Regions from separate parts of the Gluconacetobacter entanii genome, predicted to be linked through region 2. Evidence: riboswitches for the same ligand, from Rfam matches in the RefSeq annotation. Region 2 holds a riboswitch; the other holds the start of a gene.
The links. Region 2 has a riboswitch for fluoride ahead of HNH97_RS15705 (universal stress protein). Riboswitches for the same ligand answer to the same signal wherever they lie in the genome.

Region 1 (7,498 bases), on a different contig from region 2:
TTACGATCGAGGGGGAGAACATGGATTACGAAAGTATTGTGGAGGCAATCGAAAAAACAGGGGCCGTGGTCCACAGTCTTGATCACCTTGCCACGGGCGACAGGCTTATCGAAAGCGTGCCACGACGCCGATGAGATCCGGCCAGCCCCTGCGATGGTTCCATGAAGTCGAGAACCGGCTTGATATCGTAGCGGGAACCGTGGACGGCATCCTGAATGCCCTGACGCTGGCATCACGCAGTTTCCTCGGTCATGGGCACGTCATAACGTACACGCTGGCATTTCGGGTGGGGATGGCCGCGGGTCTGACGACGCTGTTCGTATTTTTTGTTGCCCACTATGCACAGGAACGAACCGCACTTGTCGGTATTGAAAGGGAACTGAACCTGCGTCCAAGCAGGCATATGTCTGCCACGGCTTTGGGGCGGAAAGCGCTCGTCAATTCCGCGCTCGGTGCGGTGCTTGCGGCCGTCTGTGGACTGGCGGGGTCAATGACACCGCTTCTTCTGGCCATGATACTTCCCGGTCCTTCATGGCTGGGCCTTCTGGCGACGCTCGCGCTGCTGGCGCTTATGGGCGTCGCCCTGGCCGGAACGGTTCATGGGTCCCGTGCTGCGTGGGGCATGGCCCTGTTCGTGGGGGGCGGCGTGCTGGCCTATATCGGCCTTGAACTTGGTCTTGTTCAGTAAAACCGCCCCGGATTGCCGTCGTGGATATCCGGGCAGAAAGGGGACGTTTATTTCCGCGGAAGATCTGAATCATGCATGGGGGAGGCGTGGATGCTGGCAGAATGTCCGTTGACAGCTTCGGCGGATACATAGCCGAGGGCCGTGGCACCAAGGCACAGCACCACAGACAGGGTGACATTGAGCAGGGCACGGACCAAGGCGCCATCCCGGGCGAGGTCGATGGTCTGGAGGCTGAAAGACGAAAACGTCGTGTAACCGCCGCAGAGTCCTGCCATGACGATCAACCGGGTTTCGTTTGACGCCGGGAAGCGGGCATGGGCGGCCGTCAGGGCGCTGAAAAAGGCTATGGCGAAAGAACCTGTTATGTTGATCAGGATTGTACCCCAGGGTAACCGCTGGCTCCATGACAGTGTCAGGATACCTGCGTAATAACGGAGCAATGTCCCCATCGCGCCCGCGACAGCGATCCACAGCGGGGTAAGGACGCCAGACATCATCGAAAACTATCCTTCATGCCTGCATGCATGTGCGCGCATCGCAGGCGTTCTGTTCAATATTCAGTGGTGGGTCAGGATGGGAAGGGTGGCGTGGGTGAAAAGATCCTGTGTCGGGCCGCCGAACAGCCATTCAAGGAAATGCGGTCGGGTATAGGCCCCCATGATGAGGAGATCGGCATTCGCCGCCAGTGCATGGGTGCGGATCTGTTCCCCGACATCACCGTCGATCCTGAACCGGTCAACAATGATCTGTACGCCCCGCCTGCCAAGGGTGCTGGCGAAAGCCGGCAACTGGGTTTCGTTGCCATCATGTTCACCGATAATGAGCGTCACGCGCTCGGCGGTTTCCAGCAGCGGCATGGCGGCCGATATGGCGTTGTCGAGCGCGTGCGAGGGATGCCATCCGATCACCGGCCTGTGCCCGACGGAGGCATAATCCTGCAATGGTGCGACAATCAGGGTGGCCTCGGCGTCATAGAGGATGCCCGCAAAGGCATCCACCACATAGGCCGGATCGCCTGCCCGGGGGCGGCCGTGAATGACGAAATCGGCGCTGCGTGCTTCCTGCGCCGCGATCTTGCGGACATCTCCCGCGATTTCGACCCACTGCCTGTCTGGCTGAGGGTGCGCGCCGGATGAGGCCGACCTTATCCAGGCGGAGGCTATTTCACGCAGCCTGTCAGCACGTTCCGTCACCTCGCGCGCAAAGCGCTGCTGTTCCTCGGTGGTGGGCATCCCTTCATCGGGTGTCTGGAATGCAGGATTGTCCGCAAGACGCGGATGCAGGATGCGAATCTGATCCGCACACAGCCGCTCGGCCAGCGCCCCGGCGGTCCCGAGTGTGAAAAGCGCGGTATCAGGCCGATCCAGAACAACCAGAAGGCGCATGACGTCATTCTCCCCCAAACGGTCAGTCACGGAGCCATATGGTAAGGAGGAAAGACGTCGGACGGATTCCCCCCATGCAGGCCCGCAGGGTAGGAATCATCAGCCTCCACCAGGGAAGCGGTTCGACCGCCATGTAGCGATCAGGCAGAATCCATTGCCATAACCAGTATCACCCGTGAACGATGGTGCCTGTCAAGTGTTGGAAACGATATCGTCGCGGGAACCGGCATGATCGTCGTGACATGTCCATTGACCGCGCGGGGAGATGGAGTTCCTCCCGTAACCGCCCTCAGGGCTGATGACTCCTGCCCATGCGACATATGTTGTCGCGGCAGGAGATCCATATCCTTCTGCGACCATCGGGATGGAAGGGTATGATGATGGTTGATTTTCGCATCCGCAGCATTGACGCGCTTGAAATCCTTGATTCCCGGGGCAATCCAACCATTCGTGTGATGCTGGTGCTCGATGGCGGAACAGTGGCGGTTGCATCCGTTCCGTCCGGCGCGTCCACAGGGCAGTTCGAGGCCCGCGAACTGCGTGATGGACCGCAACCGGATTCTGCGCCGTCAACACAGGGCCATGCCCGTTATGGCGGCAGGGGCGTATGCCGGGCGGTTGCCAATGTCCGTGATGTGATCGCGCCTTTGCTGGTCGGACAGGATGTGCGACGGCAGGCGGCCATCGACCGGATCATGCTGGAACGCGACGGAACCGGAAACAAGACAGGGCTGGGTGCGAACGCGATCCTTGGCGTATCGATGGCCGTGGCGCGGGCGGCGGCGGCCGCTGCGGGCATTCCCTTATATGCCAGCCTCGGTGGAAGCGGCGCCCGCAGGCTGCCGGTCCCCATGATGAACGTGCTGAACGGCGGCCTGCACGTTGTCAACGGGCTGGAATTCCAGGAATTCATGATCGTGCCGCACGGTGCCACGACCTTTTCGGAAGCCCTGCGCTATGGGAGCGAGACTTTCCATGCGCTTCGTTCCCTCCTTCATGAACGGGGTCATGTCACCTCGGTCGGTGACGAAGGTGGCTTTGCACCGAAACTTGCGGACAACGAAACCGCCTGCGCCCTGATTGTCGAAGCGATCGAAAGGGCCGGGTATCGTCCCGGTCCCGATATCGCCATTGCGCTGGATCCGGCGGCCTCATCTTTTGGCCATGAGGGCGCTTATCACCTGAAGGTAAACGGCACGCCCGTCACGCGCACTTCCGATGAAATGACTGCACTTTATGCAGAATGGATCGACCGCTATCCCATTGTTTCACTGGAAGACGGGCTTGCCGAGGATGACTGGGCCGGCTTCGCGGCGCAGACTGCAAAACTCGGCGAACGTTTACAGATTGTTGGTGACGACATCTTCGTTACCAATCCCGCGTTTATTGAGCGTGGCATCCGTGAAAAGACGGCCAACGCCGTGCTGATCAAGTTGAACCAGATCGGCACGGTGACGGAGACCATTGCTGCTGTTGACGCGGCAAGGCGTGCGGGGTGGGCCTATATCGTGTCTCATCGTTCTGGTGAGACGGAAGATACCTTCATCGCGGATTTTGCTGTCGCGATGGGCGGGGGACAGATCAAGACTGGTTCGCTTTGCCGAAGCGAGCGGATCGCGAAATATAACCGTCTGCTGGAGATCAAGCATGAACTTGGCGGCGAGGCGGAGTTTATATCTCCCTTCTCCCATGAGGGCTTGCGACAATAGAAACCGGATAACATCGTGATCAGGACATCGAATTGACGAAAATACTGCCGGAGGGAACGCGCCCAATCCGGTAAAGGTGCCGCACATTCCCGCTGTCGGCAACGTTATCGTAAAGCCGATATGGACGGGGACATTTCCGCGTGGCGACATTGCGGGAACTGAACGCATGATATGGCAGGTGGAGAGACCAGACTCCACCTGCGGACGCCAAACGTCACATCGTTATGATGCGATCCTCATTTTGTAATGAACGCCAGGATATCTGCATTGATGACGTCTGCATGTGTCGTGTGCATGCCGTGCGGATAGCCGGGATAGATCTTCAGCGTACTGTTCCGAAGCAGCCTGTCCTGAAGGACCGCCGCGTTCCTGTATGGTACGACCTGATCATCATCGCCCTGCAGCACAAGCACCGGCACTGTGATGGCTTTCAGGTCGTCCGTCTGATCCGTTTCGGAGAATGCCTTGATGCCTTCATAATGCGCCCTGGCGCTGCCCATCATGCCCTGACGCCACCAGTTGCGGATCGTGCCGTCCGAAACTTCTGCGCCCGGGCGGTTGAAGCCGTAGAACGGCCCGCTGGCTACATCGACAAAGAACTGCGCGCGATTGGCCGCAAGCCCCGCACGCAGTCCGTTCAGGACTGCAATCGGTGCGCCGTCGGGACTGCGGTCCGTCTGAACCATCAGGGGCGGCACGGAACTGATGAGCACGGCCCTGGCAACACGTCCCTGGGGCTGACCATATTTCGCGACATAGCGGGCAACCTGGCCCCCGCCGGTCGAATGTCCGACATGGATGGCGTTTTTCAGGTCGAGATGTTCGACAACGGCCGATGTGTCCGCCGCATAATGATCCATGTCGTGCCCGTCGCTCACCTGTGCCGAGCGACCATGACCGCGACGGTCATGCGCGATCACGCGAAACCCCTTGCTCAGGAAAAACAGCATCTGCGTGTCCCAGTCATCAGCGCTGAGCGGCCAGCCATGATGGAAGACGATCGGCTGGGCACCCTTCGGTCCCCAGTCCTTGTAGAAGATCTCTACGCCGTCAGATGTCGTGACGAATGACATGATACGCCTCCTTGCCGATCAATAACGGGATACTGGTCAGAGCCTAACGTTGAAGGTAGCTTCAAGGTCAAGCATGCGTTCATGACCGGGGGTAAATCATGAAGATTGGAGAACTGGCACGACTAAGTGGCCTGACACCGTCGAGGATCCGGTTCTATGAGCGCATCGGACTGCTGAAAACGGTTGACCGTCGGCCCAACGGATACCGGACCTATCCGCAGCAGGCCGTGATGATTCTGGCTCTTATCACAACGGCGCAGCGGGCCGGGTTTACACTGGATGAAATCCGCACCCTGCTGCCCCCCGACCTGAAACACTGGGACCATGCTACATTGATGGATGCCCTGACACGCAAGATTGCGGATATCGAAGCGTTGCAGGCACGCCTGACGCAGAGCAGGGCGCATCTGCTTCGCCTGATCGAGGATATTCAGGCGCGTCCCGACGACATGGACTGTGCGGCCAATGCGCATCGTGTCCTGACGAATATGCTTGCGGAACATCCCGAAGCCCTCGACGTCACGTCGGACGATATCCGCCTTCTGGATGCGACGGACCGCCGTCAGTCAGTAAGCACGGGTCGCCGCAAAAAGACGGCCTCCTGTTAAGCCCCATCCAGAAGCGCCACGACTTTCCTTGCCGTCGCTCGGGCGGAAAAGGGGTTCTGTCCCGTCACCAGTTTCCCATCCGTCACGACATGGGACATGAACGGAAGCAGCGCTTTTTCATAAATCGCGCCCCGTGCCTTCATCTGAGCTTCCGCGTTGTAGGGGATTTCGCGCGCGACACCTGCCAGCCTTTCCTCGGTCCATGAAAATCCGGTGATTTTCCGACCACGGACCAGAAACGAACCATCGGCAAGCCGGGTGTTCAGCAGTCCGCAATATCCATGACAGACAGCGGAGACCACGCCGCCTTTTTCCCATAGTGCGCGGGTGATGGACTGAAGACCCTCATTGTCTGGAAAATCCCATATCACGCCATGACCGCCAGTAAAGTAGATCGCGTCATAATCGCCCGGATTGATGTCTGCGGGGGAGGGTGTTGACGACAGCAGAGCCATTTTTGCCGGATCGGCCAGCCAGGCCCTGGTGGAGGCATCGCGCATCGGCCATTTCAATGCATGCGGATCAAGCGGAACTTTGCCGCCTTTTGGGCTGACAATGCGTTGTGCATGACCGCTGGCGGCAAATACGTCCCACGCATGCGTCAGTTCCGACAGCCATAATCCGGTCGGATGCGCGGAATTGCCGAAATGAGCGGTGTTGGTGACAACGTGAAGGATATGACGGTTCATGGCTGGCCCCTCCCATGCGGCAATGTCTCCGACCATCATCCTGTAACGTTCAAGCCCGGTTGAAGGTCAATCTGTGGTTTGACATTAAATCTGACTTCAAGGTTAACGGTGTATGGGCAAACCTACCTGGCATCATGGAGGCAGCCTCACATGCAGACAATTCTGGGCGCAAATGGTCAGATCGCCACGGAACTGGCGCGGACATTGCATCAGCATCATGCGGGGGAGTTGCGGCTTGTGAGCCGTAATCCCCGCAAGGTCAACGAAGACGACACGCTTATGGCGGCGAACCTGCTGGATGCAGGGCAGACAACAGGCGCGGTGAAAGGCAGCCGGATCGTCTACTTTACGGCCGGCCTGCCCCCTGACAGCAAACTCTGGGAAGAACAGTTTCCCGTCATGCTGAAAAACGCCCTGCAGGCGTGTCGGGCGGCGGGGGCCAGCTTTGCCTATTTTGACAATACGTACATGTATCCGCAGAACAGCGAGATCCAGACAGAGGAAACGCGCTTTGCGCCGGTTGGCCGGAAAGGACGGGTGCGCGCGGCAATGGCGTCCATGGTGCTGCAGGAAATGGCACGCGGCGACATTCCCGTGCTCATCGCCCGCGCACCGGAATTCTATGGTCCGGGGAAAACGCAGAGCTTCACCAATGCGCTGATCATTGACAGGCTGAAAGCAGGGAGAAGGCCCTTGGTCCCGGTCCGTGACGACACCCACCGGACCCTCATCTGGACGCCGGATGCGAGCCGTGCGCTGGCAATGCTGGGCAATACACCGGAAGCTTTCGGACAGACCTGGCATCTGCCGTGCTGTGATGATCGGCCGACCTACAAGACATTTGTCATCATGGCGAGCAGGATTTTCGGACGAGCGCCTTCTTATTCGGTCATTGGAAAATGGCCATTGATCATTGCGGGCATTTTCTCAAAAAAGGTGCGGGAAATAAGGGAACTGTTGCCCCGTTACGAGCAGGACAATCTCTTTGACTCAACCAAATTCAAACGTCATTTCCCCGAATTTTCCGTGACGACATATGAAGAAGGTCTTGAACTGATCAGGAAGGAATAAAGCGGCGAGGGGAGCTGCAGGCAAACGCGCTTTTCGGAGGGAAGAATGGAAAACGAAGCTCTGGGCACCTTCGACGTGACACTCTCGCCGGTCAGCGATGGTGATGGCCCGATTGACACGATGGCGATCAACAAAACATTTTACGGCAACCTGCAAGGCAGCAGTGTAGGGAAGATGCTGGTATTCCGTAGTGAGATCACGGGTTCGACCAGCTATGTCGCAATGGAACGTGTAACTGCCCGCCTTCCTGACAGCAGGTGGTGCCAAAACACTGA
Region 2 (7,498 bases):
GATGTTCACACGGCACGAGCATCGTCTGGAAGGCATGACGGCGATCTGGCTGCTACCGGTCGTGGCGGCCGAAGTGGCGGGGGCATCCGGGGGACAGATCGCGCCGCATCTGGCGGATGCGGGCACGCAGCTCACCGTGCTGCTCACGTCCTATGTCCTCTGGGCGTATTCGGTGCCGGTCGCGTTCGGCATCCTGACGATCCTGACGCTACGCATGGCGCTGCACAAACTGCCGCATGAGAGCATGGCGGCGTCATGCTGGCTGGCGTTGGGACCGATCGGCACGGGCGCGCTCGGAATGCTGGTGTTGGGTGGGGACGCACCTGCAATCATGGCGCTGCATGGCCTGCGGGAGATCGGCATCGCGGCCCACGGCATGGGGGTCTTGGCGGGGCTGCTGTTGTGGGGCTTCGGGCTGTGGTGGTGGTTGATGGCGTGCCTGATCACGGCGCGCTACTGGCGCTCGGGCATCCCGTTCAATCTCGGCTGGTGGGGCTATACTTTCCCGTTGGGCGTTTACACGGTCGCAACGTTCCGGCTCGGTGCGATGCTCGATTGCGGGTTTTTCGGCGTCGCGGGCACGGTGTTCTGCGTGATGCTCGCCATCATGTGGCTGGTCGTCGCGGCCAAGACGCTCGCCAGCGGGTGGGCGGGAAATCTGTTCGTCTCTCCCTGCATCGCAACCCCGGAGTAGAGCGCATCGGCGTACGGCCTGATTTCGTCGACCGTGTATCCAATGAACCAGCGCATTGCGGCGCATTACCCTGAGAAACGCGTTGCAGGGCGCTGAGCTTTTCTCGAATGAGGCCTTCCGGGTGAAAGAGCAACCCGGTAATCTATTTTATCGAACGTTCTAAGCGATACGTTTCAATTTTCAGCCTCGTCCCCTGATCGTATCAAAGTCTTCACGAGAAGCGAGGCGGGAAATCGGTCCTGGCCGCGAAGCTCGAAAGGCAATGATTTGCATTCCGGAGAGTGTCTCTGCCCCTCCGAAAAATCATGCGCCGAAATGCGATCACGGGAACAGGCTTCCATGAAAATTTTTGGCAAATCGAAGGTTCTGCCTCTCGCCTCCGTCCTGACGGGACTGGCTCTGCTTGGCGGATGCGGAACGGCAATCACCAGCAGCAACAATCCCTCGCATGAACGGGCGCGTCTGTGGTGGGACTACAAGAGCCTGCCCGTCAAGTTCATCGGAACGGTTCCGGGTCAGACAGACGCGACGCTGGCTGCCCTTTATCCGACACAGGACGGCGTGGCATCGGCAGACAGCCGTCGTATCGTGATGTATCTCAACGCCGTGCGATTGCCTGCCAAGGACGAACTCTGCTCCGCCGAAACGGAATTTGCCCAAGGCGGGCCGAAAGGCGGTTTGACTCAGGTCACCGCAGCCATGTGTGACGGATCGAAAGAAATTACCCGCACCTCGGGACAGATTGCCACAGACGGCGCCTCTGCCCGGTGGCTGACGATCGGCTTCGACAATATTCGCGACCAGCTCTACACGGCGCTCACGCCCGGAGCTAATCACCCTTACATGGGGAACTGAGTTGTCCAATGCCGCGCGTGAAGTCGCTTGGGATATCAAGCGCGGCATCGGCATCGATGTTCAGTGATGGATCAACAATGGCAGCATCTCGTGGGCAAGAATGTCCTCGGTCACGCCTCCGAAAAGCCTTTCGAAGAAACGCGGATGCGTATAGGCGCCCATAACGAGAATATCCGCATTTGCGCGCAGTGCATGATCGCGAAGCGCGATCCCTTCACCGTCATCAATCCGAAAACGGTCGATACCGACACTGATGCCGGCATCCATCAACCGCCGGGCAGGATCAGGCATACATTCATCAGGGAGCGCTCCGATCAGGAAGGTCACGTGTTCGGCAGTCAGCAGCAACTTCCATGCCGCCGATAGTGCGGCATCCAACGCCCGGGACGGCTCCCACAGAATGACGGGACGAACGCCGATCGTCCGGGGCGCCTGCTCAGGAGCGATTAATACGGCGGCGTTGGCATCGAAAAGTGCTGCCATGAGAGTCTTTCTGGTCCGGTCGGGGTCGCTTGGCATGTGTCTGCCGACGACCACGAGATCGGCTTTCCGGCTTTGTTCGGCGACGATACTGCGAACGTCGCCTATCGCCTGGAGCCATTGTGCTGAGCCCGTGTCCGCGAGCGTCGTCATCCATCGCTCGGCGATGTCGCGCAAGGTACCACTCAAATTCTGTTCGCGCTTTTCGAACTCGGCGTGTTCGCTCTGCGTCTCGATGCCTTCGTCCTCAGACTGGAAGTCCGGATTGGTCTCCTGCCGCGGATGCAGGATCGTCACCTTGCAATCTTGCAAACGCACCATGAGGCTATCGACGGTGCGAAGGGTCTGGAGCGCCGGCCCAGGCCGATCGAGAATGGCCAGTATGTGCATGATAGATCTCCACTCCAAAGATAAACGACCTTCGGGACGAAGAGAGGCGCACATGTCTCCTCGTACCGATTGCGGCACAGAGGAGTCATCAGCCTTGCGGCGGTTTCAGGGGAACCCCATCCCCTTGTCCAGGACGACGAAATTCTGCTGTTCGCGCGTCATCGGGATTATGTGCGCCCGGCAGTGAGGGCGAGCAACAAAAAAGGAGGGCTGGCAGGTCACAAATACAGGAAACGGCTCTTCTCGGGATTAACCATGCCCCGACGGCGGCACCCTGAAGTAGCGCACTGCGACCGCTTTATGTTAACTCTCCCGACAAGGGGATGGAGCTCCCCCTTCAACCGCCCTCGCAAGGGCTGATGGCTCCTACCGCGACACAATGGCGGTGGGAGTGCGTCTGCATTTCGCCGCCCGAAACAGCGGGTTCCGTCCGAACTCGCGCAGAAAGGGAATGGCATGTCGTTTACAACCTGTCTTATCGTCATGGTCGGAGGCGCTCTCGGCACGTTGGCGCGTTACCTGGTTTCCGTCGCGGCCATGCCGATCAGCCGCTTCATCCCATGGGGCACGATCCTCCCCATCAACGCGCTCGGCTCGTTCGTGATCGGTTTCTTCGGCACGTTGACCCTTGCGGACGGGCGCTATCCGGTGTCGGAAAACATGCGTCTTTTCGTGATGATCGGGCTCTGCGGCGGCTATACGACGTTCTCATCCTTCAGCCTGCAGACGCTCGACCTGATCCGTAACGATGCCTGGGGGCGGGCGTCCGTGAACGTGGCTGCGTCGGTCATTCTCTGCATCGGTGCCGTGGCGCTGGGCCATATCACGGCCGACGGGTTCAACACGGGCGCCATCCGCATCGCCCAGACCGCAACCGAAGAAGACGCCTAACCGATAGGGCATCATGATCATGAATGGCTCAGGTGTGCCCCCTTGGTTGGTATGGGCTCTGTTATCAGCCGCCTTTGCGGCAATGACGGCAATCCTCGCCAAGCTCGGCGTTCAGGGGGTTGATTCTGATATCGCAACTTTCGTGCGCACGATCGTCATCGTCGTCGTGCTGGGAACGTTGCTTGCCCTCACCGGCAAGCTGCGCGCGCTAGACCCCATCGGTGGGCGGACGGTCCTCTTCCTCGTGCTGTCGGGTCTCGCCACGGGAGCATCATGGCTATGCTATTTTCGCGCGTTGAAGCTGGGCGATGCGGCGCGCGTGGCGCCTGTCGACAAGCTGAGTGTCGTTTTCGTGGCGATTTTCGGCGTCCTGGTCTTGGGCGAACATATGTCCGCCAAAGGCTGGGGCGGGGTTGTCCTGATCGCCCTCGGTGCTGTTCTCGTTGCCGTGGGCTAGGCACCGCGGCCATAACGCCGCATTGTTGCGCAACAGGGCCAATGAGTTTGTGGGGGCGTGCCTGTGCGCCGTGTTTGCCTGGTGCCTGACGGGTCCGGTGCACGCGCAGGGCGATCCCCAGGGTCTGAGCGCTAATTTACCCGTCAGGCTCAAGGACGCCTTTGTCACGCCGTCAGGACATGTCGCGCTGCAAACGGCCGAGCGCGTGAGTATAGCCGGCGACGGGCGCTACAGCGCGCGGGGTGGTCCGGCCATCAAGCTGGGGCTGCCCGGCCGGATCGAACTGAGCTTTGCGCCCGTGCGTCAGTTCGGCGACGCGTCAAGTGTTCATGGCAATCTGGCGGGCGCGGAAGTGGAATGGAACTTCCGCCAGCAGGGGCGCTACGTTCCGGCCATGCTCATATCGCTCATCCGCCAGGAGCCTTATGGGGGCGGCCATCAGGGACCACGCGACAGCGTCCAGTTCGTTGCGACGAAATCGCTTGGCCGTTCCAGGCAAGCGCCCAGGGTCGGCATAGAAATCGCCTGGACGCGATCCTTCAGGGTTCGGCCTGACGAGCGGCCGAAACGATGGATGGTCGGGATGGTCAGCTCGCATCTGATAGGGCCTCGAACTGCGCTGGTCGCCGATGTGGTGCGTCAGCAGCAAACCAGGCAACGACGCCTGTCGAGCTTCGTTGATATCGGCTTTAACCATATTCTGGAGCCGGCAGTAACAATAAGCGGTGGTCTCGGGGGCGGTGTCGCCAGCGATCGTGGAGCTGTGCGGGTTTTCATCGGCCTGAAATGGACCTCCGGGGTGATCTTTCAGGGGCTATGACCGAAGTCACATCGACGAGCGATCAAGAAAATCGAACGTTTCGTGCTTTCAAATGAGTTGGTTCAGGTGATCAAGAGAAGCGCATGATCAGGCTCTCCAAAGGAGACCGACTATGAACGACATGACTTCAAACCTTCGCGCCGACCGTCGCCATGCCCTGCTGGGCCTGATGGCGGCCACCGCCGGCGCCACGATCGCCACCACTTCCACTGCCTTGGCAGCACGATCTTCCTCGTCCCATGCGGACGGAACCGGCAATCTTGCCGTGCTGACCTCGCAGCTGGCCAGATCCCCGCGCCGCCGCGATTTCAGGACCGTGCCGATGGTGCTCGACGACCCGCACATGTGGGACGCCCAGGCACTTGATCTGGTGATCGCCTATCGCGGCGAGCGGAAGCAGGTCTGGGACAACACAGCAATCGATAGCCCCTGGCTCAACCTGATGCGCAATTCCGTTAACGCACAGGTGTTTTCGTTCAGACACCCGGACTTTCTCGCGGTGTCGGCCACGCATGGCTCCGCTCACCTTGCCCTCTATGACCAGACAATCTGGGACAAGTATCAGCTGGCGAAGCTCGCCGGGCCGGCCTTTGCGTCAAACACGCTTATCAAAACGCCAGACGGTGCTCTCGATGCTTCGGCTCACGAGGATACGAAAGGCCTTTTCGGAGCGGCAGGCAACACGATCCCGATTTTGCAAAAACGCGGCGTCGTCTTCATGGCCTGCCACAACGCGATCTGGGAGCAGACGGGCAAGCTGATCGAGAAAGGTATCAATCCCGATCGTCTGTCACACGAGCAGATGGCCGCCGAACTGACCAATCACCTGATCGACGGCGTCGTCCTGACCCCCGGCATCGTGGCAACGATCCCTGAACTGCAACATGCCGGTTTCGGCTACGTGAAGTGAGAACGACCATGACACCGTCAAGAATAAGAAAAACCCTGTTGGCCACAGCTGCGGCGACTTTCGTGCTGTCGACTGCTGCGGCGTTGGCCGATCCGGTGCAATGGAACGGCAAGGCGCAGACCCCGCATTACGCAGAAGACGTGTTTCCGCCGTGGCAGCACGGCCAGAACAACGACGCGACACGGCGCGGCTTCGAATTCACCGTCCCGGAAGTCGATGTTCTGGCCGATTTTCATGGCGACATCACGAATCCGAGCCTCGTCCTGTATGTCGGGGGAAACTACTTCTTCGCCATGGCGCCGCTCGTCTCGGCGTTCGAGCATGAGCATCCCGAATTCTCCGGAAAGATCTATTGGGAGACGATCCCGCCCGGATTGCTGATCCGCCAGATCGAAGCAGGCGGGACGATCACCTCCGGCAATATGACGTGGACGGCCAAGCCCGACGCCTATTTCGCGGGCCTCAAGAAGATCGATCAGTATATCAAGAGTGGCCTGCTTGCGGCGCCTGCCGTGCCCTATGTCACGAACACGCTCACGATCATGATTCCGAAAGACAATCCCGGCCACGTCGAATCCCTGAAGGATCTCGGCCGCCCGGGCATCAGGCTTGCGATGCCCAATCCCGAATTCGAGGGCATCGCGCGCCAGATCGAGGCATCACTGGACAAGGCGGGCGGCAAAGCTTTGGCCAACGCCGTCTACAAGACGAAAATTGCCAACGGCAGCACGGTCCTGACGCATATTCATCATCGGCAAACGCCGTTATTCCTGATGCAGGGCCTCGCTGACGCCGGTGTGACATGGCAGTCCGAAGCGATCTTCCAGGAACAGACCGGGCACGCCATCAGCCATGTGGACATTCCCGCCGATCAGAACAGCACGGCGATCTACGCGGGCGCGATGGTGAAGGGGGCCGCGCACCCTCAGGCCGCAAAGCTCTGGCTCGATTTCATCAAGTCGCCAACCGCCTTGGCGATTTTCGAACGCTACGGCTTCAAGGCCTATCACGGCGGCAGCATGCCGGATCACGACAGCGAGTAAATGGAGGCGAACATGAGTATCACACACGCATCAGCGCAGCGCGCCGTTTTTGGCGCCACCGCCCGACCCCTGACCGAAGCCGAGCGTAACTGGCGCATCGGCGGCCTCGCACTGCTGGCAACGCGGGTCATTCAGGGGTTCATTTACTGGGGCGGCGGGTCGCGCCGTTTCATCTATGCGCCTTCCAAGCTCGACGCCTGGGGCGGCCACAACTGGATGGCCAACAAATTTCAAACCGCGATGCCTGGGGCGCTGTTCGGCTTTGAACACGTCATCTCGTTCCTGTTGAAGCATTTCTGGCTCCTCTACACAGGTGTCATCGTCTTCAGCGCCGCCGAGCTGATCGCCGGTGCCGCGCTGATGGCAGGGTTCATGACCCGGGCGTCCGCGCTCGTCTCGATGGGTTTTTCCGTGATCCTGATGGCCATGTTCGGCTGGCAGGGCGCGACCTGTATCGACGAATGGACGATGGCCGCGTGTAACCTGGCTATGGGAACGACCCTGCTGCTCGGCGGATCGAGTGCTTTCAGCCTCGACAATGTGTTGCTGGCCCGACGTCCGCGTCTCGCAGACAGCGCCTGGTTTCGTTGGGCGAGCGGCGCGCTTCCGCTTCCGCTGGCGGATATTCCATTCCGGAACCTGACGCTGGCTTTGTTCGGCTTTGTCCTGATCTACAACGTCAGCACCTACAGCTATTTTCGCGGTTCCGTCGTTACGCCGTTCCATAGTGGGCCGGTGAGCCCGACGAAGCATCACGTGACGCTGTCCAATGCGGTCGTTCTCGCTGATGGCGGTATTCGCGTTCATGCCTATCTGGATGCAGGAACGCCTGAAGCACCCGTGCACATCGTTGATGCAGCCGTTATCGGGCCGGACAAAGTGATCGCAGAACACTGGGATGCCAAAGCTCTGTCAGCCCTGACGAAGCAGAACTTCGATAATGATTACGCCTATAACA

Region 1: it holds a riboswitch for fluoride, as region 2 does, so the genes downstream of both, HNH97_RS16240 (universal stress protein) here and HNH97_RS15705 (universal stress protein) in region 2, are expected to answer to the same signal.

The regions. Positions count from the first base shown of each region.
Region 1 is NZ_JABJWD010000117.1:24,807-32,304, reverse strand. Features, by position in the region: gene HNH97_RS16255 (DUF211 domain-containing protein) at 1-134, shown strand, start outside; gene HNH97_RS16250 (hypothetical protein) at 131-688, shown strand; gene crcB (fluoride efflux transporter CrcB) at 736-1,185, opposite strand; gene HNH97_RS16240 (universal stress protein) at 1,246-2,073, opposite strand; fluoride riboswitch at 2,157-2,241, opposite strand; fluoride riboswitch at 2,326-2,388, shown strand; gene eno (phosphopyruvate hydratase) at 2,454-3,782, shown strand; gene HNH97_RS16230 (alpha/beta fold hydrolase) at 4,019-4,855, opposite strand; gene HNH97_RS16225 (MerR family transcriptional regulator) at 4,954-5,463, shown strand; gene HNH97_RS16220 (type 1 glutamine amidotransferase domain-containing protein) at 5,460-6,152, opposite strand; gene HNH97_RS16215 (SDR family oxidoreductase) at 6,303-7,223, shown strand; gene HNH97_RS16210 (DUF3224 domain-containing protein) at 7,269-7,498, shown strand, end outside.
Region 2 is NZ_JABJWD010000107.1:5,993-13,490, reverse strand. Features, by position in the region: gene HNH97_RS15715 (TDT family transporter) at 1-694, shown strand, start outside; gene HNH97_RS15710 (thioredoxin domain-containing protein) at 1,034-1,549, shown strand; gene HNH97_RS15705 (universal stress protein) at 1,610-2,419, opposite strand; fluoride riboswitch at 2,492-2,552, opposite strand; fluoride riboswitch at 2,730-2,795, shown strand; gene crcB (fluoride efflux transporter CrcB) at 2,876-3,310, shown strand; gene HNH97_RS15695 (EamA family transporter) at 3,330-3,767, shown strand; gene HNH97_RS18035 (hypothetical protein) at 3,742-4,587, shown strand; gene tetH (thiosulfate dehydrogenase) at 4,700-5,497, shown strand; gene HNH97_RS15675 (substrate-binding domain-containing protein) at 5,506-6,540, shown strand; gene HNH97_RS15670 (TQO small subunit DoxD) at 6,553-7,498, shown strand, end outside.